3 regions of the Bradyrhizobium sp. Ken64 genome follow, and region 1 is predicted to be linked to each of the others. Evidence: predicted binding sites of a transcription regulator. Region 1 holds the regulator's gene; each other region holds the start of a gene.
The links. The regulator PhoB, encoded in region 1, activates phosphate uptake and scavenging genes when phosphate is short. The targets are predictions, from matches to a motif close to TGTCATNNANCTGTCAT.
Positions count from the first base shown of each region.

Region 2: AC0L2F_RS29015 (RNA degradosome polyphosphate kinase) is a predicted target of PhoB. The motif match lies at 1,866-1,882, and genes of this name have one in related genera.
Region 3: AC0L2F_RS12020 (DUF47 domain-containing protein) is a predicted target of PhoB. The motif match lies at 4,898-4,914, and genes of this name have one in related genera.

Region 1 is NZ_JBVVPA010000056.1:825-8,171, reverse strand. Features, by position in the region: gene AC0L2F_RS35465 (Hsp33 family molecular chaperone) at 851-1,870, opposite strand; gene argF (ornithine carbamoyltransferase) at 2,160-3,107, opposite strand; gene AC0L2F_RS35455 (aspartate aminotransferase family protein) at 3,107-4,309, opposite strand; gene AC0L2F_RS35450 (GcrA family cell cycle regulator) at 4,765-5,277, shown strand; gene phoB (phosphate regulon transcriptional regulator PhoB) at 5,482-6,189, opposite strand; gene phoU (phosphate signaling complex protein PhoU) at 6,204-6,920, opposite strand; gene pstB (phosphate ABC transporter ATP-binding protein PstB) at 6,931-7,347, opposite strand, start outside.
Region 2 is NZ_JBVVPA010000022.1:49,911-57,283, reverse strand. Features, by position in the region: gene AC0L2F_RS29015 (RNA degradosome polyphosphate kinase) at 1-1,792, opposite strand, end outside; gene AC0L2F_RS29010 (P-loop NTPase family protein) at 1,921-2,598, opposite strand; gene AC0L2F_RS29005 (CDP-alcohol phosphatidyltransferase family protein) at 2,692-3,234, opposite strand; gene purM (phosphoribosylformylglycinamidine cyclo-ligase) at 3,390-4,463, shown strand; gene purN (phosphoribosylglycinamide formyltransferase) at 4,478-5,131, shown strand; gene AC0L2F_RS28990 (cold-shock protein) at 5,228-5,434, opposite strand; gene AC0L2F_RS28985 (autotransporter outer membrane beta-barrel domain-containing protein) at 5,812-6,960, shown strand; gene AC0L2F_RS28980 (LysR family transcriptional regulator) at 7,040-7,373, opposite strand, start outside.
Region 3 is NZ_JBVVPA010000005.1:342,299-349,671, reverse strand. Features, by position in the region: gene AC0L2F_RS12045 (NnrU family protein) at 1-56, opposite strand, end outside; gene AC0L2F_RS12040 (hypothetical protein) at 286-864, opposite strand; gene AC0L2F_RS12035 (peptide chain release factor 3) at 1,101-2,720, opposite strand; gene sugE (quaternary ammonium compound efflux SMR transporter SugE) at 2,879-3,193, shown strand; gene AC0L2F_RS12025 (inorganic phosphate transporter) at 3,186-4,193, opposite strand; gene AC0L2F_RS12020 (DUF47 domain-containing protein) at 4,209-4,853, opposite strand; gene AC0L2F_RS12015 (branched-chain amino acid ABC transporter permease) at 5,012-5,980, opposite strand; gene AC0L2F_RS12010 (branched-chain amino acid ABC transporter permease) at 5,982-6,845, opposite strand; gene AC0L2F_RS12005 (ABC transporter substrate-binding protein) at 6,918-7,373, opposite strand, start outside.

The DNA.
Region 1 (7,347 bases):
GCAGCGCACCGTCGAAGGGACGCTGCGCTGCGTCCGGGGCACGAGAGCGGATCGTCTTCGCGTTCATCTTCGACTTGCAGACACGCCTTTTCGTTCTCGCGGCCGATTTCGCCCGAGCCTTGCTTCGTCGCACCACCCTCAAATCCAAGAGGGCGCAGGGAAGGCCGGGTGCCGGCTGGCACCCACGGTCTGCTGCGCGAAAGGTGTAGCGCAAGAAGACCGCACAGCAGCATACAGGTGTAGCCAATCACTCGGCCTTCCCTGCGCAGTGGTTGGACGGCTTATGCCGTGCTCTCCCGGGAGCCGAGTTCCTTTTGGCCTCCCTCGCCCTCGCGAAATTCACCGACACCACGCCGGTTGGCGCAAGTGCCGCATTCGCCGGGGCTTGACCGTAGCAACGACGGCCAGGACCACACGGTTTTGCCGTACGCACGGCCCGCCATTTCGCCGCAGTTTTCCCAGCCCTGTCGACGGAGCCGGAAACTTACAGACGAGACGAAGCCTAGCAGCGCCGCTCGTCGGAACGAAGCCTTGGGCTCACGGAGAGCAATCCGCCCTGCCCACGCCTTTCGCACCCGAACGCTGCCGCGTCCACCGCAAGCCCGGCTCGCGAACGTGACGACCACAAGATCGCCCCTCAAGGATGAGCCGGGATGGGCGACACATACGCCATTTCCGAATTTCGGTAAAGTGGAATATTTTTACGCGGGCGGATTGACAGAGGCGCGACACAGGCGAGGTCCCGTAGCCCGGATGGAGCGCAAGCGTAATCCGGGAAGGTGCGAAACACGGCGCGAGTGGCCCCGGATTGCGCTCCGCTCCATCCGGGCTACAGCTACGGGCTAACGTCTCACGCGTCCTCGACGCCTGCCTCATCCGGTGTGAACTCGTACACCGAGCTGCAGAACTCGCAGGTCACGACGACCTTGTCGTCCTTGACCATGGCGGCCCGGTCGTCGGACGAAAAGCTCTTCAGCATCGATGCCACCGCATCGCGCGAACAGGAGCATTGCGCCTTCAAGGGCAGCGGATTGAACACGCGCACGCCGCGTTCGTGGAACAGGCGGTAGAGCAGCCGCTCACCGGACAGCTCGGGATCGATCAGCTCGACGTCTTCGACGGTTTCGATCAGCGAGCGCGCCTCGACCCAGGCATCGTCCTCAGCGACGGCATGGACCTCGACGCCCTCGGGCGCGTCGCCGGGATGCAGATCGGCCTGCCGCGCGCGCTCGGGCGCCTTCGGCAGGAATTGCATCAGCATGCCGCCGGCACGCCAGCGATGCTTGCCGCCGTCATTCGAACGCCATTCCTCGCCGACGGCAAGACGCACGCGGGTCGGGATCTGCTCGGAGCGCAGGAAATATTCGTGAGCGGCATCTTCCAGGCTGCCGCCGTCGAGCGCGACCAGCCCCTGGTAGCGGCTCATGTCGGGACCCTGGTCGATGGTCATGGCGAGATGACCGTGGCCCAGCAGCGCGCCGGAAGTCTTGCCGGAATCCTGGACTTCGCCGAGGCGCGCGGCGTCGTAGCGCGCATAGGCGCGCAGGCGATCCGGCGCCTGGTAATCCACGACCAGGAACGACACCGGACCGTCGGTCTGCGCCTGGAGGATGAAGCGGCCCTCGAATTTCAGCGAGGAGCCGAGCAGCGTAGTCAGCACGATGGCCTCGCCGAGCAGCTTGCCGACCGGCGCGGGATAATCGTGCTTGGTCAGGATCTCGTCGAGCGCCGAACCAAGCCGCACCAGCCGACCGCGCACGTCGAGCGCGTCGACCTCGTAGGGCAGCACGGCGTCATCGATCGGAACCGCGGATGGCGCGCGAACCGGGCCTTCGGGCCCGGTTTTCATGTCAGGGGATTGGGAAACCATGGCGCTTATCTGGGGTCGGAAGGCGGAATTGGAAGGGGGGTTGGGGAACTGTACGAAGCAACCTCAACCTCGGTGTCGTCCCGGACAAGCGCTAGCGCAGATCCGGGACCCATAACCACAGGATTACGCTACTGCGCGAGATGACAACTCCGAATCCTCGCCAAACGACTTCCTGTGGTTATGGGTCCCGGATCGGCGCTCCGTTCTGGACAACGCTGCGCGTTGCCAGAAGCTGCGCTTGTCCGGGACGACGATCATATGTGAGGTGGCCGCCGGGATTCCAGCGAGATCACTTCACCTCGTCGAAGCACCAGGCCAGAATGCCCTTCTGCGCGTGCAGGCGGTTTTCGGCCTCGTCGAACACGACGGATTGCGGACCGTCGATCACCTCGTCGGTGACCTCCTCGCCGCGATGGGCGGGCAGGCAGTGCATGAACAGCGCATCGGGCTTGGCCAGCGACATCAGCTGGGCATTGACCTGATAGGGCTTGAGCACGTTATGGCGGTGCTCGCCTTCCTTGTCGCCCATCGACACCCAGGTGTCGGTCACGACACAATCGGCGTCGCGCACGGCGGCTTCGGCATCCGTTCCGAGCATGATCGGCGCGCCGGTCGCCTTGATGAAGTCGCGCATCGCCTTTTTCGGCGCGAGCTCCGGAGGCGTCGCGACATTGAGCTGGAACTTGAAGCGCTCGGCGGCGTGCGCCCAGGAGGCGAGCACGTTGTTGTCGTCGCCGGTCCAGGCCACGGTCTTGCCCTCGATCGGGCCGCGATGTTCCTCGTAGGTCATGAGGTCCGCCATCACCTGGCAGGGATGCGAGCGCCGCGTCAGGCCGTTGATGACGGGGACGGTAGCGTTCGCCGCGAGCTCCAGCAGCGCATCGTGATTGAGGATGCGGATCATGATGGCATCGACATAGCGCGACAGCACGCGCGCGGTGTCGGCGATGGTCTCGCCGCGGCCGAGCTGCATCTCGGCGCCGGTGAGCATGATGGGCTCGCCGCCGAGCTGGCGCATGGCGACGTCGAAAGACACCCGCGTCCGCGTCGAGGGGCGTTCGAAGATCATCGCCAGCGTCTTGCCTTCGAGCGGCCTGACCGGCTGATGCGCCTTCTGCTTCGCCTTCATCGCGGAGGACGCGGCCAGCATGCGCTTGAGCTCCGACAGCGGCAGCTCGTTGATATCGAGAAAGTGCTTCGGTGTTTTCTTGGGTGTTTTATCGGGCGACTTGCTCATCAGCTTGCCGCCCGCTTGTTGCCGGACAACGCGGTGCAGGCGCGCTCGAGCCGCCCGACGCTGTCCTCGATCTCGGCTTCGGTGACGATCAAAGGCGGCAGGAAACGCACGACATTGTCGCCGGCACCGACGGTGAGCAGCTTTTCGGCGCGCAAGGCGGCAACGAGATCGCCGGAAGGCACCACGGCCTTGATGCCGATCAGGAGGCCCTCGCCGCGCACTTCGCTGACGACATCGCTATGACGGTCGATCACGGAGGCGAGTTTCTGCTTCAGCAGCAGCGACATCCTCTGCACGTGGTCGAAGAAGCCGGGCTTGAGCATGACGTCGAGCACGGCGTTCGCAGCGGCGATCGCGAGCGGATTGCCGCCGAAGGTCGAGCCGTGCGAGCCCGGCGTCATGCCGGACGCCGCTTCCGCGGTCGCAAGGCAGGCGCCGATCGGAAAGCCGCCACCGAGCGCCTTGGCCAGCGACATCACGTCGGGTTCGACGCCAAGGCGGCGGTACGCGAACAGATCGCCGGTGCGGCCCATGCCGGTCTGCACCTCGTCGAAGGCGAGCAACAAACCCTTCTCGTCGCAGAGCTGGCGCAACGCCCTCAGAAAGGCGGGCGTTGCCGAACGCACACCGCCTTCGCCCTGGATCGGCTCGATCAGGATGCCGGCGGTCTGCGGACCGATCGCCTTTTTCACCGCCTCGAGATCGCCATGCGCAACCTGGTCGAAGCCCTCCATCGGAGGGCCGAAACCTTCGAGATATTTTGCCGAACCCGTCGCGGCCAGCGTCGCCAGCGTGCGGCCATGGAAGGCGCCTTCGAAGGTGATCATGCGATAGCGGTCGGGATGGCCCTTTGCCGCGTGATAGCGGCGCACGACCTTGATCACGCATTCCAGCGCTTCGGCGCCGGAATTGCAGAAGAACACGAAATCCGCGAAACTTTCATTGCACAGGCGCGCGGCGAGCTTTTCGCCGTCCGGGCTCTGGAACAGGTTCGACATGTGCCAGAGCTTCGTGGCCTGCTCCTGCAACGCCGCGACCAGCGCCGGATGGGCATGGCCGAGTGCATTCACCGCCACCCCTGAGGTGAAATCCAGATAGCGCTCGCCATTGGTCGCGATCAGCCAGCAGCCTTCGCCACGCTCGAAACCGAGGTCGGACCTGGCGAAAACGGGGAGCAAATGCGGCGCTGCGCTGTTAGTCATGACGGTCACTTGAATGTTGCGGACGGCGTGAGCGTGCATTGCGCAACGCACCATCTACCGGCCCGGAAAACGAAACGTGCCGCCTCTTGAGGGCGGCACGCACGACTATCTTAGGCCTGGTGAAACGGGTGTCAATGCCGCCCGGAAAGCCTCGCGAAACGCTGAATCCGTAGTCTTGCGGTGCCGATTTTGCGGGATTTAGCCACGGAACATGTGGAAGCGAGTCGGCGGACTCTTGCGCGGGAGTCACGCCATATTGTAGCGTTTGGATTGTCAGATACGACATCTCGTGCAGTGGTTCTGATCTTTAAGTCCTTATGTACCGGCGTAAACGTTCGGGCGTTCAAGACGCGCCCGGCGAGCCTTAAGGGATTCTGGCGGCACGGGTTTTTGAAGGCTTAGGCATTCGCTGCGAGGCCCCAGGATGGCTGGCGCGCAGCGAGGGAAAGGGTGCAATGACGGTTTTGACCTGGTCCGATGATCGCGTCGAGCAGCTGAAAAAGCTCTGGGAGGCCGGACTTTCGGCCAGCCAGATCGCGGCGGAGCTCGGCAATGTGACCCGCAATGCCGTGATCGGCAAAGTGCACAGGCTCGGCCTTTCGGGCCGCGCCAAGAGCCCATCATCGGCAGCGCCCCGGCCGCGCAAGGCGCGCCCCGCGCAGCACATGATGCGGGTGAGCCGCCCGATCTCGCGCGGCAACACCGCGCTGGCGCAGGCGTTTGAGGTCGAGGCGGAGCCGGATCCGGTCACCTACGACAACGTGGTGCCGATGAGCCAGCGGCTGTCGCTGCTGGAATTGAACGAGGCGACCTGCCACTGGCCGGTCGGCGATCCGTCGAGCCCGGACTTCTTCTTCTGCGGTGGACGGGCGCTGTCCGGCCTGCCCTATTGCGCCCAGCACTCGCGCGTCGCGTACCAGCCGGCGTCGGATCGGCGCCGCGCACCGGTGAAGCCGGGTCCGCGCTAATCCGGCAAGTCGTCGCGCGAAGACAGTTCAATTGTAGTGTCGTCCTGGCGAAAGCCAGGACCCATACTCCGAGCACGCAGTTGTTGCGCGAAAGGGGTCACTCCGAGTCTTCGCCAAACCACTCCCTGTGGTTATGGGTCCCGGATCAGCGCTCGCTTCGCTCGCTTGTCCGGGATGACGGCTGAGAACCTCAAGCCTGCAACCCTACACCTGCTCCGCCTTCGCGAAGCGATCATCCAGCGCGTAACCGGCGCCGCGGACGGTGCGGATCGGGTCCTGCTCGCGGCCGAGATTGAGCAGCTTGCGCAGGCGGCCGATATGCACGTCGACGGTGCGCTCGTCGATATAGATGTCGCGGCCCCAGACGCTGTCGAGCAGTTGCTCGCGCGAGAACACCCGCCCCGGGTGCTCCAGGAAGAACTCCAGCAGGCGATATTCGGTCGGACCGAGATCGATCGGCCGGCCCGAGCGCGCCACGCGGCGCTTGTCGCGGTCGAGCTCGATGTCGCCAAAAGCAAGGACGGTGGCGAGCCGCTCCGGGCTTGCGCGCCGCAGCAGGCCCTTCACGCGCGCCAGCAGCTCCGGCACCGAGAACGGCTTGACGATGTAATCGTCGGCGCCGGTCGCAAGACCCCGCACCCGCTCGCTCTCCTCGCCGCGCGCGGTGAGCATGATGATCGGGAGCTGCTTGGTCTCGGGACGGGTGCGCAGCCGCCGGCACAATTCGATGCCTGACAGGCCCGGCAGCATCCAGTCGAGCACGATCAGATCGGGGATGTGCTCCTTGAGGCGGGTGTCGGCGTCGTCGCCGCGCATCACCGTCTCGACGTCATAGCCGTCGCCTTCGAGGTTGTAGCGGAGAAGCTCGGTCAGGGCTTCCTCGTCCTCAACCACCATAATGCGTGCGCCCATCGGGTCGTCGCTCCTTAAGTGTTCGGTACCGTGTTGGCGAAGGTCGTCATGTCGCCCTTCGGCCGCTTGTCGGTGATCGCCTGGCCCTCGATCATGTAGAACACGGTCTCGGCGATGTTGGTGGCGTGGTCGCCGATCCGCTCGATGTTCTTGGCGCAGAACATCAAATGGATACAGAACGAGATGTTGCGCGGATCCTCCATCATGTAGGTGAGGAGCTCGCGGAACAGCGAGGTGCAGATGGCGTCGACTTCCTCGTCGCCCTTCCACACCGCCATCGCCGCTGGCAGATCATGCGCGGCATAGGCGTCCAGCACCGACTTGACCTGCTGCTGCACGAGGTCGGTCATGTGCTCGAGGCCGCGGAACAGCTTGAGCGGATGGAAGTCCGTCTCCAGCGCCGCGACGCGCTTACCCATGTTCTTGGCGAGGTCGCCGATGCGCTCGAGATCGGTCGCGACGCGCATGGCGCCAACGATCTCGCGCAGATCGACCGCCATCGGCTGGCGGCGGGCGATGGTGAGCACCGCGCGCTCCTCGATGCGCTTCTGCAGCGCGTCGAGCTCGGTGTCGGTTGCGACGACGCGCTGCCCGAGCGGGACGTCGCGGCGGATCAGTGCGTCGACGGACTCGACGATCATGCGTTCGGCGATCCCGCCCATCTCCGCAACCAGGCGGGTGAGTTCCTGGAGGTCGGTGTCGAAAGCCTTTGCGGTATGTTCGGAAGCCATGTCGCGTCTCCTAGCCGAACCGGCCGGTGATGTAATCCTGCGTGCGCCGGTCGGTCGGCGACGTGAAGATCTTGCTGGTATCGTCGAACTCGATCAGCTCGCCGAGATACATGAAGGCGGTCTTGTCTGAGACGCGCGCCGCCTGCTGCATGTTATGGGTGACGATCGCGATCGTGTAGTCCTCGGACAGCTCCTGGATCAGCTCCTCGACCTTGGCGGTCGAGATCGGGTCGAGCGCCGAACAGGGTTCGTCGAACAGGATCACCTCGGGCCGCACCGCGACGGTGCGGGCGATGCAGAGGCGCTGCTGCTGGCCGCCGGAGAGCGACAGGCCGGAGGCGTTGAGCTTGTCCTTGACCTCGTTCCACAGCGCGCCGCCGCGCAGCGCCTTCTCGACGCGGCCGTCCATCTCGGACTTCGAGATCTT
Region 2 (7,373 bases), on a different contig from region 1:
CGCGAATGTTCTCCGACAGCCCGGGAATGCCGGGCCGCAGGCAGCAGATACCGCGTACCACGAGCTCGACCTGCACGCCGGCCTGTGAGGCCTCGTAGAGCGCGTCGATGATGTCGGGGTCGACCAGCGCGTTCATCTTCATCCAGACCGCACCGGGCCGGCCGTGCCGCGCATGCGCGGTCTCGCCCTGGATGTGCTCGATGATGCGCTTGCGCAAGGTCAGCGGCGAGACCGCCATCTTTTCCAGATCGCTCGGCGCGGCATAGCCGGTGATGAAGTTGAACACGCGGGCGGCGTCGCGGCCGATGGTCGGGTCCGAGGTGAAGTAGGAGAGGTCGGTGTAGATGCGCGCTGTCACCGGATGATAATTGCCGGTGCCGGTGTGGACGTAGGTCGTGAGGCTGCCGCCTTCACGGCGCACCACCATTGACAATTTCGCGTGGGTCTTCAGTTCAAGGAAGCCATAGACGACCTGCACGCCGGCGCGCTCGAGGTCGCGCGCCCAGCGAATGTTGGCCTCTTCGTCGAAGCGCGCCTTCAGCTCGATCAGCGCGGTGACGGATTTGCCGGCTTCGGCGGCTTCCACGAGCGCGCGCACGATCGGCGAGTTGCTCGAGGTGCGGTAGAGCGTCTGCTTGATGGCGACGACATCGGGGTCGCGCGTCGCCTGCTGGAGAAACTGCACCACGACGTCGAACGATTCGTAGGGGTGATGAACGACGAGATCCTTCTGCCGGATCGCAGCGAAGATGTCGCCGCCTTGCTCGCGCACGCGCTCGGGATGGCGGGGCACGTAAGGGGTGAATTCAAGGTCGGGCCGGTCGAGGCGGGTGAGCTGCGAGAGCTCGTTCATGGCGAGCACGCCATCGACCAGGAACACCTCGTCGTCGGCGGTCGATAGCGCGTGCTGCACGAAGCTGCGCAGCTGCTCCGGCATCTTGGCATCGATCTCGAGCCGGATCACCGAGCCGCGGCGGCGGCGCTTCAGCGCGGTCTCGAACAAGCGGACGAGATCCTCGGCCTCTTCCTCGATTTCGAGTTCGGAGTCGCGGATGACACGGAAGGCGCCCTGGCCATGCAGATTGTAGCCGGGGAACAGGCGGTTGATGAACAGCGCGGTGGCCTGCTCCAGCGAGATCAGCCGGACCACCTTGCCGTCAGCCGGCAGGCGGATGAAGCGGTCGATCTTGCCGGGCATGCGGATCAGCGCGTTCATCTGCTTGCCGTCGGCGGCGCGCGTGAGCTGGAGCGCGATGGTGAAGCCGAGGCTCGGAATGAACGGGAAGGGGTGGGCCGGGTCGATCGCGAGCGGAGTCAGCAGCGGGAACACGTTGCTGAGGAAGTAGTCCTCGACCCAGGTTCGTTCCGCCTTGGTGACCTCCTTGCCCTCGACCAGCACAATGCCCTCGTCGGCGAGCGTGCCGCGCAGGTCGCGCCAGATCGCCTGCTGGTCGGAGGCAAGCTGCGAGACGGTCCGGTTGATGAGCGCGAGCTGCTCGGATGGTGTCAGACCGTCGGGGCTGCGCTCGGCAATGCCCTCGCGCACCTGGGCTTTGATGCCGGCGACGCGGACCATGAAGAACTCGTCGAGGTTATTCGCTGAAATCGACAGGAATCGTACCCGCTCCAGCATGGGGTGGCTGGGATTGACCGATTCCTCCAGGACGCGGCGGTTGAAGTGCAGCCAGGAGAGCTCGCGATTGATGAACCGCTCGGGGTTCGACGCGATCGCCGGCGGGCCTTCGGCTTCCGGGGCTTTCTCTTTAACTTCAATAGCTTGCGCAGAGTCCATCAGAAGTCGATCCATCCAGTTCGCCCCAATTTGCGACTTAGCCGCAAAACCCGCGGGAGCATGTGTTAGAGCGATGACGTTTCGATGACATTGATGTTCCGCCGCCCGGCCGCGTCAAGCCGCCTTGGTCAGACTTCCCGGAGCAGCTCGGCCGCCAGGGCCCGGGTGACGGGGCGGCCGAGGCGCAGGGCCTCGCTGTCCAGCAGGTCCACAGCCCGTCGGGCGGCGGCCGAGGACCGCTCCAGGCGAGTGGCGAGGTAGCTGACCACGCTCTCGTCCACCGCGAGCTGGCGGTCGGCGCAGAATTTGACGATCAGGCCGCGGAAGAGCTGGTCGTCAGGCGGCAGCAGCGAGATAACGGGGACGGCGCGGAGCCGCGAGCGCAGGTCGGCGAGTTCGATCTCAAGAGAAGCGGGCGCCTCGCGCCCGGTGAAGAGGACGTAGGCGCCGTCCTCGCGGGCCAGATTCATCAGATGGAACAGGGCGCGCTCGTCGAATTCCCCGGCCTTGGGATCCTCGACCACCAGCGCGCCGGTGACGAGCGCAGCCGGGACGGCTTCGGCGGTCAGCCCATTGGCCGTGGTCGAGCGGGCGCCTGAAGCCTCTGCCCAGATCGCGGCGAGATGGCTCTTGCCGCTTCCTTCCGGGCCGGCCAGCCACATGATCCGGTTCGGCCATTCCGGCCAGGCGTCGATGAGGGCTAGACCGGCGGCGTTGACGGGGCCTTCGAGGAAATTGTCCCGGCTCAGACTCTCCGCATGCGGAAGCGAAAACGCCAATTGTCGGGGATGAACGCGGCCTGGCACGCTTGCTTTGCTCCGTGCCGGTGTGCCGGCTTCGTTTAAAGAGATGCGACTTAATCGAGCGGGAGTTGGCCTTTTACGGGGCCACTTCCCAACTCATTTGGCCTCGATCGTGCTCATGTGCCGCAACCATTCGACGAGATAGAGCGACACGGAGGAGAGCGTGAAGACCGTGACGAGGCCCATCAGGATTATATCATACGGACCGGGTTTGAACCCGAAGGCGAGGGCGGCCAGCACCAGCGCCGCGAACGCCACCTGGGCCACAGTGTTGAGCTTGGATACCTTCGAGGGCTTCATCTCCACAGGCCGGTCGAACAGCCACGATATGATCACGGCAGCGACGATCATGATGTCGCGCGAGACCACCAGGATGACGATCCAGCGCGGAATCGCGCCCCAGATGCCCAGCGCCATGTAGATCGAGACCAGCAGCGCCTTGTCGGCGAGCGGGTCGAGCAAGGCGCCGAGCTCGCTCGTCATGTTGAAGCGCTTGGCAAGGAAGCCGTCGACCGCGTCGCTGATACCGGCGATCAGGAAGACGGCGAACGCCACCTCCATTTGGCTCGACACGATGGCCCAGACGATGATCGGGACCAGCATGATGCGGCCCAAAGTAATGATGTTCGGTATACTCACACGGCGCTTCCCGGCACCCGGCCTGACCTCGAATTCGGCCCTTTGGAGGCTGAACCGGTTGATATCTCTACATAGTATACGGCGGCGCGCCATGCGAGCCATTGCGCGTCCCCGGAATTCGACGTAACCAGCCGCAAACCCACTGGAAATCGGGCATGACCGACCGCAAAAACGGCCTCACTTACGCCGATTCAGGCGTCGATATCGATGCGGGCAACCGCTTGGTCGACCTGATCAAGCCGATGGTGCGCGCCACCGCACGTCCCGGCGCCGACGCCGAAATCGGCGGATTCGGCGGCCTGTTCGATCTCAAGGCGGCCGGTTTCAAGGATCCCATCCTGGTGGCCGCGACCGATGGCGTCGGCACCAAGGTCAAGATCGCGATCGAGACCGGGCTGCATGGCGGGATCGGCATCGACCTCGTCGCCATGAGCGTCAACGACCTCGTGGTGCAGGGCGCCGAGCCGCTGTTCTTCCTCGACTATTTTGCCTGCGGCAAGCTCGATCCGGAGGCGACCGCGTCGATCGTGGCCGGTGTCGCCGAAGGCTGCCGCGAATCCGGCTGCGCCCTGATCGGTGGCGAGACGGCCGAGATGCCCGGCCTCTACAAGGACGGCGACTACGACCTCGGCGGCTTTGCCGTCGGCGCCGCGGAGCGGGGCACGCTCTTGCCGCGCAAGGACATTGCTGCCGGCGATGCCGTGATCGGGCTCGCCTCGTCGGGTGTGCACTCCAACGGTTTCTCGCTGGTGCGCAAGATCGTGGAACAATCCGGCCTCGGCTTCGGGGCGCAGGCGCCGTTTGCGCCCGTCATGACGCTCGGCGGCGCGTTGCTGACGCCGACGCGTCTCTACGTCAAATCCTGCCTGCGCGCGATCCGCGAGACCGGCGCGGTGAAGGGGCTTGCCCACATCACCGGAGGCGGCTTCACCGACAACATTCCGCGCGTGCTGCCGAAGCATCTCGGCGTCGGTATCGATCTGGCGCGCCTGCCAGTGCTGCCGGTATTCAAATGGCTGGCCGCGCAGGCCGGCATTGCCGAACTCGAAATGCTGCGGACCTTCAATTGCGGGATCGGCATGATCGCGATCGTCGAGCCGGACAAGGTCGAAGAGGTCGTCGAGGTCTTCGCCGCTGCCGGCGAGACCGTGGCACAGCTCGGCACCGTGATCCCGGCCGAGGGCGAGCACCGCGTCGTCTATAACGGCCATCTCGATATGGCGCTGTAGTGACCGGCGCTGTGATGAAACGCCGCGTCGCCATCCTGATTTCCGGCCGTGGCTCCAACATGGCTGCGCTGATCAAGGGCGCGGCCGCGCCGGATTTTCCGGCGGAGATTTCGCTCGTCATCTCGAACAAGGCCGATGCGCTTGGGCTGGAAAGGGCCAAAGCGAGTAGCGTGAAGACGCTGGTGATCGAAAGCAAGCCGTTCGGCAAGGACCGCGCCGGCTTCGAGAAGGTGCTGCAAGCAGCGCTCGATCGGCACGGCATCGAGCTGATTTGCCTCGGCGGCTTCATGCGCCTGTTCACGGCCGAATTCACCAAGGCCTGGTACGGGCGGATGCTCAACATCCATCCCTCGCTGCTGCCGTCCTTCCCCGGTCTCGACCCGCACGGCCAGGCTTTGCGCGCCGGCGTCAAGCTGTCCGGCGCGACGGTGCACTTCGTGATCCCCGAGACCGATGCCGGCCCTATCGTGATGCAGGGCGCGGTTCCCGTCAGCGACCACGACACGGCGGACACGCTGTCGGAGCGTATCCTCGAAGTCGAGCACCGCATCTATCCCGCAGCACTGAGCCTGCTCGCGACCGGCAAGGTCCGGATCGAGGGCGATGTGTGCAAGACCGCGGGCAGCGGGCCTTCGGAGAATTTTCTGGTTGCACCGTTGGTGCGGTGAAGCGCCGTCGCACTCGGAATACTTCTCATCCCCAACAAAAACCCCCGGCAGAGCCGGGGGCAACGTCATGATCTCTTGCGCAGACCGCGAGAGAAATCAGGAAACCTTGAGGTTCTCCGCGGATGCCTTGCCGCGGTTCTCCACGAGGTCGTATTCAACCACCTGATTTTCATTGAGGGTCGAGAGTCCGGCGCGCTCGACGGCGGAGATGTGGACGAAGACGTCCTTGTCACTGCCGTTCGGCTTGATGAACCCATAGCCCTTGGTCGGGTTGAACCATTTGACGGTGCCCTTTTGCGGCATCCTCAGTCTCCTCCGCTAGATACAAAAACGACGCGGCCGCTTTTCGCGTGCCACGCCACAAACGGGCTTCCGGTAGTCTGTTCGAGTCTTGAGTCTCAATGTCGCGAAACGCACAGTCGAGCGGCCAATTCCGATTGTGTCCGATATTGCAACATGAAAATCGCCCGTTAGCAAGCCGCGCGCGAATTTCAAGAGCCGACCGGAGTACCCGACCGCAATTTGCGACCTGTGGCCGCGGAACCACAATCGGAAGCAATGCCTTTGCCTGGACGCGCCAGCCGGTTGACCCTCAGTAACAGTTCGGCACAAATCGCGGCACGCGTGCGCCGCTCCTGTTGCATTTTTGGGCGCCGCCCTTTGCTTCGGGATTTGTCGCCATGTGCTGCATTTCGCAGCCCTCAGAGACACGGCAGGCGATCAGGCTGAACCGCGTCCGTTGGATCGCGGCTGCCGTGGCGTTTGCGCTCATTGTGGTACTCTCGACGACATCAGGCTTTGCGCAAAGTCCGACGCCCACGCCGACCCCGACTCCCACGCCGTCACCGACGCCGATTCCGATGCCGACAGCGACCAATTACGACCAGTCGGCCGGCAACAGCGCGCTCAATCTCGGCTCGAATTTCCTGGAGCGGCTCGGCAACCAGGCATCTGGCGGCATCAACCGGGCGTTTCGGACCAATCCCGGCGGCGGCGGCGCATCGGCGGGCGCAGAAGATCCGCGCTACCGCACCTGGTTCGAGGGCTACGGCATCTCGGTCCGGACAGATGCGCAAGGAGACTTTGTCGGCGACAAGCGCAAGACGTTTGGCGGTGTCGCAGGCTTCGGCGCGCGGCTCGCGCCGGGTGTCAATCTCGGCTTCTCCGTCGACCAGAGCCACACCGACATCGACGTGCCGCTCGCACTTCAGTCTGCGACGCTGGACCTGACGCAACTCGGCTTCAGCGGCTCCGTCGACAAGGGCCCATGGACCTGGGCTTTCGCCCTGGTGCACGGCTTCGGCAAGGTCCGCTCGAGCCGGGATACGGGTCTGGGACTTGCGACCGCGGGTTATCGCGCCGCAGTCGACGGCGCCCTGACCGAGATCAGTTATTACTGGACCAAGGACCAGATGCGCGTCGTACCGAAGGGCGCACTGGAATATGTCCGCGCCACCAGCGTCGCGTTCCAGGAGGTTGGCGGCCTCGATCCACTCAATGTCGGCTCGACGGCGCTCTCGCGCGCGCGGGTCATGATCGGAGCCGAGATCGGGCGCTACTTCATCTTCGACCAGAGGATCCTGGACCTGTCCGCCTATGGCAAGTTCGTCGACAATTTCCATCAGAACCTGGGATCGGTGCAGGTCAGCCTCGGGACCCAGAGCATCGTCGTGCCCGGCATCGGCGAGAGCCGCTACGGCATGGATGCCGGCGCCTCGGCCTCACTCAGCCTGACCAACACGGCGCGGCTCTACGTCAATTACGACGGCAAGTTCCGCAACGAGCTGACGTCGCATCAGGGCACGGTCGGCTTCGAACATCGGTGGTGAGGCGAAGCCTGCCCGCGTCGGCCCAGAGGAGGATCCGGAAAACTGCGGCGCGGTTTTACGAAAGGATCGTGCTCGAGTTTTAAGTCGGCATTGCCGCGACATATCCCGCCAATCCAAAACCCTCGCGCGCGGCCGTCATCATCGGCGCCAGCGCGTTCGGGTGGATGAACTCGTCGCGGAAACAGGGATGGATCTTGGGGTCGAAGATTTTCTTCAGCCAATCGACCACGATCTTGTGGCGCTCGGAGGCGCGGAATTCCTTGTGATAGGTGAGCCAGAGATCGGCGTGGTGGCTGACGCCGAGATCGACGGCAACAAGCGGGGCGCCGAGCGCGATCGAAACCGTCGGCAGGAATCCGATGCCGGCGCCGCGCTCCACCGCATAGAGCACGCCGACCGAGGAATTGGTCTTG
Region 3 (7,373 bases), on a different contig from region 1:
AACACATGCGCCGCAAAAAACAGCGCAAGCCCCAGGATCATAACCAGCAGACCCACGAGATTCTCCCCTCAACCAGCGCCCCAGCCCATGGCCTATCATCGATTGGCCGCGGGTCGCAACTCTCACCCCTCGTGGTGAGGAGGCGCGAAGCGCCGTCAGCGGACGATGCTTCGCATCGCCGCGAGAACCATGCAGGCCCGGCTGCTGCAACAGCGCGGCCTGCATCCTTCGAGACGCGCGTAAGAACGCGCTCCTCAGGATGAGGGGATAGAGATGTCCCGGCTGTTATTTTCCCAAGGTCCGATTGTCGACATACCGGATCGCGATCGGCCGCCCGGCGAGGGCACCGCCAAGACCCCCGGTGAATTTCAGCGGCAGGCAGGCATTCAGCGATGAATTGATCGCATTGAGATAGGTGGTTCTCGTCTCGGGGGGCACGCCCGCGGTCGCAAAGGTCAGGCGCGGCGGGCCGATCAGGCCGCCCGACTTGTTGAAGCTGAAGCGCACGGCGATCTGCATGCCCGCGCGGGCATTGTCCGTTGGCGGCGACCAGCAAGTGCGCAGCTCGGCGAAGAGATCGCCGATCGTATCGAGATCGTGATCCGGCTTTTGATATTTGGCGCGATCGGCCTCCGCTGGCACGCTTTGGATCGTGAGCTGGAGGTTCTGGCCGTAGGGATAGTCGATGTCGGGAATGCAGGGACCAGGCTCGAGCGGGCTGCAATAGGACGGCGTGCAGGGCCTTCCATCGAGGACGCTGCACGGCTCGTGCGAAAACGGAATGGGGTTGATTTGCCGGGGCCGCGCGTCGGCGGCGCCAACGGGCAAGACGGTCAGCAACAGCACGAGGATTGCGCGCAACATCGGGAGCACCAAACGGGCGACCCCATTCAAATTGGTAGAACTTGAAGCGGCTTCAAGTCCATTTCGCGTTCACGTGCTCGCGTTTACCCACGGTGTCGTCGTCCGGCTTGACCGGACGACCCAGTATTCCAGAGGCGATTGTGATTGAGCCGAGAGGCTGCGGCGTACTGGATGCCCGCTTTCGCGGGGCATGACAGCGGAGGGGGGAGTGGCTGCAGAGCGGACGGAGCCGCACCCTACCCCTTCTTCTTGACGTCCTTGACGTTGGTGAACTCGATGCCCTCGGCCCGTTCCCTGGTGTAGCCGAGGTAGAACTCGTTCCGCGCCAGATAGACGGGATCGCCGTCGACATCGTCGGCGATGCTGGAGGTGTTGGCCGCGATGAAGGTGTCGAGCTTCTTGCGGTCGTCCGAAGAGACCCAGCGCGCGAGCTGGAACTCGCTGACCTCGAATTCGACCGGCAGGGAATATTCCGCATCGAGCCGCGCCTTGAGCACGTCGAGCTGGAGCGCGCCGACGACGCCGACCAGCGCGGGCGCGCCGTCGCGCGGGCGGAACACCTGCACAACACCCTCTTCCGACATCTGCTGAAGCGCTTCCTTCAGCTTCTTCGCCTTCATCGCATCCGTAAGACGTACGCGGCGGACGATTTCCGGCGCAAAGCTCGGCACGCCAACGAAGTTGAAATCCTCACCGTCGGTCAGCGTATCGCCGATGCGCAGCGTGCCGTGGTTGGGAATGCCGACGACGTCGCCGGCGTAGGCCTCGTCCGCAACCGAACGGTCCTGCGCGAAGAAGAATTGCGGGCTGGACAGCGGCATGCTCTTGCCGGTGCGCACGAGCTTCGCCTTCATGCCGCGGCTCAGCTTGCCGGAGCACAGCCGCGCGAAGGCGATGCGGTCGCGGTGGTTGGGATCCATATTGGCCTGGATCTTGAACACGAAGGCGCTCATGCGCGGGTCGGTGGCTTCGACCTTGCGCTGGTCGCTCTCCTGCGCACGCGGCTCGGGCGCGAACTTGCCGAGCCCTTGCAGCAGGTCGCCGACGCCGAAATTGCGTAGCGCGCTGCCGAAATAGACCGGCGTCAGATGGCCCTCGCGAAACGCTTCGAGCTCGAACGGTTTTGAAGCTGCGGTGACGAGCTCGAGCTCGTCCTTGACCGCCGACACGTCGAGATTGGCGTTGAGCTTGGCGAGTTCGGCGATCTCGATCTGCTGCGCCGCGCCGGTCTTGGCACCGCCGCCTTCGAGCAGGCGCACGCCGCCATTGACGACGTCATAGGTGCCGAGGAACTCGCGGCCGCGGCCGACAGGCCAGGTCATTGGCGTGGTATCGAGCGCCAGCGTCTTCTCGATCTCGTCCAGAAGCTCGAAGACGTCGCGGCTCTCGCGGTCCATCTTGTTGATGAAGGTGATAATCGGGATGTCGCGAAGACGACACACCTCGAACAGCTTTCGGGTGCGCGCCTCGATGCCCTTGGCGGCGTCGATCACCATGACGGCGGAATCGACCGCCGTGAGCGTGCGATAGGTATCTTCCGAAAAGTCCTCGTGGCCCGGCGTGTCCAGAAGGTTGAACACCAGCCCCTCGAACTCGAAGGTCATGACCGAGGTCACGACCGAGATGCCGCGCTCGCGCTCGATCTTCATCCAGTCCGAACGCGTGTTGCGCCGCTCGCCCTTGGCCTTGACCTGGCCGGCCAGATTGATGGCGCCACCGAACAGCAGCAGCTTTTCGGTCAGCGTGGTCTTGCCGGCGTCCGGATGCGAGATGATCGCAAAGGTACGCCGCCGCGACACTTCAGCGGCAAGCGAGGAACGGGCCGTCGATTCGGCTGTGGTGGCGATGTCGGACATTGCGGCAGCGTTTGGCAGGGAAAATGAGCCTGATCAAGCCTCATCTGGTGATTGCGGAGCCTTCCGGCCAGTCCCATATCCGGCCTGGGAGGGACGGCCTTCCCTTCCTATCAGCACACCAGTCGCGGGGACGCCCCTGCCTTGAATGGAGGGTCGTCATGGCCTGGAGCATCCTGTTTGTCGCCGGTCTGCTGGAGGTCTCATGGGCGATCGGCCTCAAATATACCGAGGGGTTCAGCAAGCTCGTTCCGTCGGTCCTCACGCTTGGCGCCATGGCCGGCAGCATCATCCTGCTCGGGCTCGCCCTCAAATCGCTGCCGATTGGAACCGCTTATGCAGTCTGGACCGGCATCGGCGCGGTCGGTACCGCGACGCTCGGCATCATCCTGTTCGGCGAGCCGGCCACCGCGTTCCGCCTCGCTAGCATCGGGCTGATCGTCGCCGGGATCGTCGGGCTGAAGCTGGTTACCTGAGGAAGATCTTGACCGCCCACCAGGAGAGCGCGGCGACGATGGCCGAGGCCGGCATCGTGATCACCCAGGCATAGACGATCGAGCTGGCGACGTTCCAGCGCACCGCCGAGAGGCGCCGGGCGGCGCCGACACCGACGATGGCGCCGGTGATGGTGTGGGTGGTCGAGACGGGAACGCCGAGGAAGGTCGCCATGAACAGGGTCGCGGCACCGCCGGTCTCGGCGCAAAAGCCTTGCATCGGGGTCAGCTTGGTGATGCGCAGGCCCATGGTGCGGACGATGCGCCAGCCGCCCATCAAGGTCCCCATCGCCATCGCGGCCTGGCACGAGAGCACCACCCAGAAGGGGACGAAGAATTCGCCGCCGAGCTGGCCCTGCGAATAGAGCAGCACGGCGATGATGCCCATGGTCTTCTGGGCGTCGTTGCCGCCATGGCCGAGCGAATAGAGCGAGGCGGAGGCGAATTGCAGGATGCGGAAGGCGCGATCCACGGCAAAGGGCGTGGAGCGCACCGAAGCCCAGGAGACGATCGCAACCAGCACCATCGCGAGCAGGAAGCCGACCAGCGGAGACAGCACGATGGCGATCACCGTCTTGGACAATCCGCTCCAGACCGCCGCCGAAAGGCCGGCTTTGGCCACACCGGCACCAAACAAGCCGCCGATCAACGCGTGAGACGAGGACGATGGAATCCCGAGCGCCCATGTCACCAGGTTCCAGACGATGGCGCCGACGAGCGCCGCGAAGATCACCTGGGCATCCACGATCGCGGGATCGATGATGCCGGTGCCGATGGTCTGGGCGACGTGCAGCCCGAACACCATGAAGGCGACAAAATTGAAGAACGCGGCCCAGAACACCGCGTATTGCGGCCTCAGCACGCGGGTGGACACGATGGTCGCGATCGAGTTGGCGGCGTCGTGCAGGCCGTTCAGGAAGTCGAACAGCAGCGCGACGGCGATCAATCCGACCAGGACGGGAAGACCCAACGCAACATCCACGGCGTGGCCCCTGCCCTAAACTTGCTCGATAACGATGCTGTTGATCTCGTTCGCGACGTCGTCGAAGCGGTCGGCGACTTTCTCGAGATGGTCGTAGATCTCTGCGCCGACGATGAAATCCATCGCGTTGCCGTCGCGATGCTTGAGGAACAGTTCCTTCAGCCCGATATCATGGAGATCGTCGACGCGGCCTTCCAGCTTGCCCAGCTCTTCCGTGATCGCGGTCAGCATGGCCACGTTCTGACCGATCTTCTGCATCAACGGCAGCGCACGGCCGACCAGATTGGCGCATTCGATCAGGAGCCCGCCGATCTCCCGCATCGGCGGCTCGAAGCTGCGGACCTCGAACAGCATCACGGCCTTGGCGGTCTGCTGCATCTGGTCGATGGCGTCGTCCATCGAGGTGATCAGGTTCTTGATGTCGCCGCGGTCGAACGGGGTGATGAAGGTGCGGCGCACCGCGGTCAGCACCTCACGGGTGATATTGTCCGCATCGTTCTCGAACTGGTTGACGCGCTGGCAATAGACCGGCGTCTCCTCGCCCCCGTTGAGCATGCTCTGGAGCGCGATCGAGCCCTGGATCACGGTCTGGGCGTGGCGGTCGAACAGGTCGAAGAACCGTTCTTCCTTGGGCAAGAAAGCGCGAAACAATCGCATCATGGGGGAGAGACTACCGGTTGGATAATGGCCTGGCCCGAGCGGGCCGTCATAAAACTGTCATAGACCATTTTCGATCCACGCGCGTGCCACCTCACGCCCGTGGAGCCGGATCATCCACCGCTTTCGCCCGTCAGTACATCTTCCAATATATCAACGACTTACAGTGACCGCCGGAAGTAATGCGCGATTTCGCCGATGACGCCACGGCGGAAGGTGAGCACGCAGATCACGAAGATCGAGCCCTGGATCACGGTCACCCACTGGCCGAACCCCGCCAGATATTGCTGCATGGCGATGATCACGAAGGCGCCGACCACGGGACCGAACACGGTTCCGAGTCCGCCGACCAGCGTCATCAGCACGACTTCGCCCGACATCGACCAGTGCACGTCGGTGAGCGAGGCATTCTGCGCCACGAAGACTTTCAGCGCACCGGCAAAGCCGGCCAGCGTGCCCGACAGGACGAACGCCAGGAATTTGTACTGATCGGTGCGGTAACCCAGCGAGATCGCGCGCGGCTCGTTCTCGCGGATCGCCTTGAGGACTTCGCCGAACGGTGAGTTGATGATGCGGAAGATCAGCAGGAAGCCGGCGAGGAAGCCGACCAGCACCACATAGTAGAGCACGGTCGGCTTGGTCAGATCGAAGACGCCGAACATGCGTCCCTGCGGGATGCCCTGGATGCCGTCTTCACCATGGGTGAACGGCGCCTGGAGGTAGATGAAGTACAAAAGCTGCGACAGCGCCAGCGTGATCATCGAGAAATAGATGCCTTGGCGGCGGATCGAGATATAGCCCGTGATGAGCGAGAGCACGAAGGCACCGGCGACGCCGACGAGGATGCCGAGTTCGGGCGGCAGCGCCCAGACCTTCAGCGCATGCGCGCTGCAATAGCCGGCCGTGCCTAAGAACATCGCATGGCCGAAGGACAGCAGACCGCCGTAGCCGATCAGGAGATTGAAGGCGCAGGCGAGCAGCGCGAAGCACAGCGCCTGCATCACGAAGAACGGGTAGACTCCCGTGAATGGCACCGAAGCCAGCAGCAGCGCCATCACCACGAACACGATCATCTCATCGCGGATCGAGCGCGGGGTTACCGGCAGCGTGTCGTCCGTCAAGGCTGTCATATCAGGCCGCCCTTCCCGTCAATCCCGTTGGCTTCACCAAGAGGACCAGCACCATCAGCACGAACACGACGGTGTTGGAGGCCTCGGGGTAGAAATATTTGGTCATGCCCTCGATCACACCGAGCGCAAAGCCGGTGATGATGGAGCCCATGATCGATCCCATGCCGCCGATCACGACCACCGCGAACACCACGATGATCAGGTCGGCGCCCATCAGCGGCCGCACCTGGTTGATCGGCGCCGACAGCACGCCAGCAAGCGCGGCCAGGCCGACACCCAAACCATAGGTCAGCGTGATCATGCGCGGCACGTTGACGCCGAAGGCGCGCACCAGCGTCGGGTTTTCAGTGGCGGCACGCAAATAGGCGCCGAGCCGCGTCTTCTCGATCAGGAACCAGGTCGCGATGCAGACTACCAGCGAGAAGATGACGACCCAGCCGCGATAGATGGGCAGGAACATGAAGCCGAGATTCATGCCGCCCTTGAGCTGGTCCGGAATGGCGTAAGGCATGCCAGAGGAGCCGAAATAGTTCTGGAACACGCCCTGCACGATCAGCGCAATGCCGAAGGTCAGGAGCAGGCCGTAAAGATGATCGAGCCCCGTCAGCCATTGCAGCATGGTCCGTTCGAGGATCATGCCGAAGATGCCGACGATGATCGGGGCAAGCAGCAACGCCCACCAGTAGTTGATGCCGCCGATGTTCAGCAGGAAGTAGGCGACGAACGCGCCCATCATGTAGAGCGCACCGTGGGCGAAATTGATGATGTTGAGCATGCCGAAGATCACGGCAAGCCCGAGACTGAGCAGCGCGTAGAACGAGCCGTTGATCAGTCCCACCAGTAGCTGAGCGTAAAGAGCCTGCATCGATCCCGCACCCGGTTCCTTCGGCGTTCCCTGAAAGTCGCCCGCAAGCCTGATGGCCTGCGGGCGGTTATCTTACTTCTTCAACAGCGCGCACTTGCTCTCGGACAGCGGCGTGAAGGCCTGGTCGCCCGGCACCGTGCCGACCAGCTTGTAGAAGTCCCACGGCCCCTTGGACTCGGAGGGCTTCTTCACCTCGAACAGATAGGCATTGTGGATGGTGCGGCCGTTGGGCTGGATCTCGCCCTTGCCGAACAGATCGTCTTCCGTCGGCATCGACTTCATCTTCTCGACCACCTTGGCGCCGTCATGCGGGTTGCCGCCGAGCGCTTCCAGTGCCTTGAAATAGTGACGCACGCCCGCATAGACGCCGGCCTGCACCATGGTGGGCGGCGCGTTGTTCTTCATCTTCTCGGCGAAGCGCTTCGAGAACGCCCGGGTCTGGTCGTTCATGTCCCAGTAGAAGGTCTCGGTGAAGTTGAGGCCCTGAGCGGTCTCGAGCCCGATCGCCTTGACGTCGGTGAGGAACAG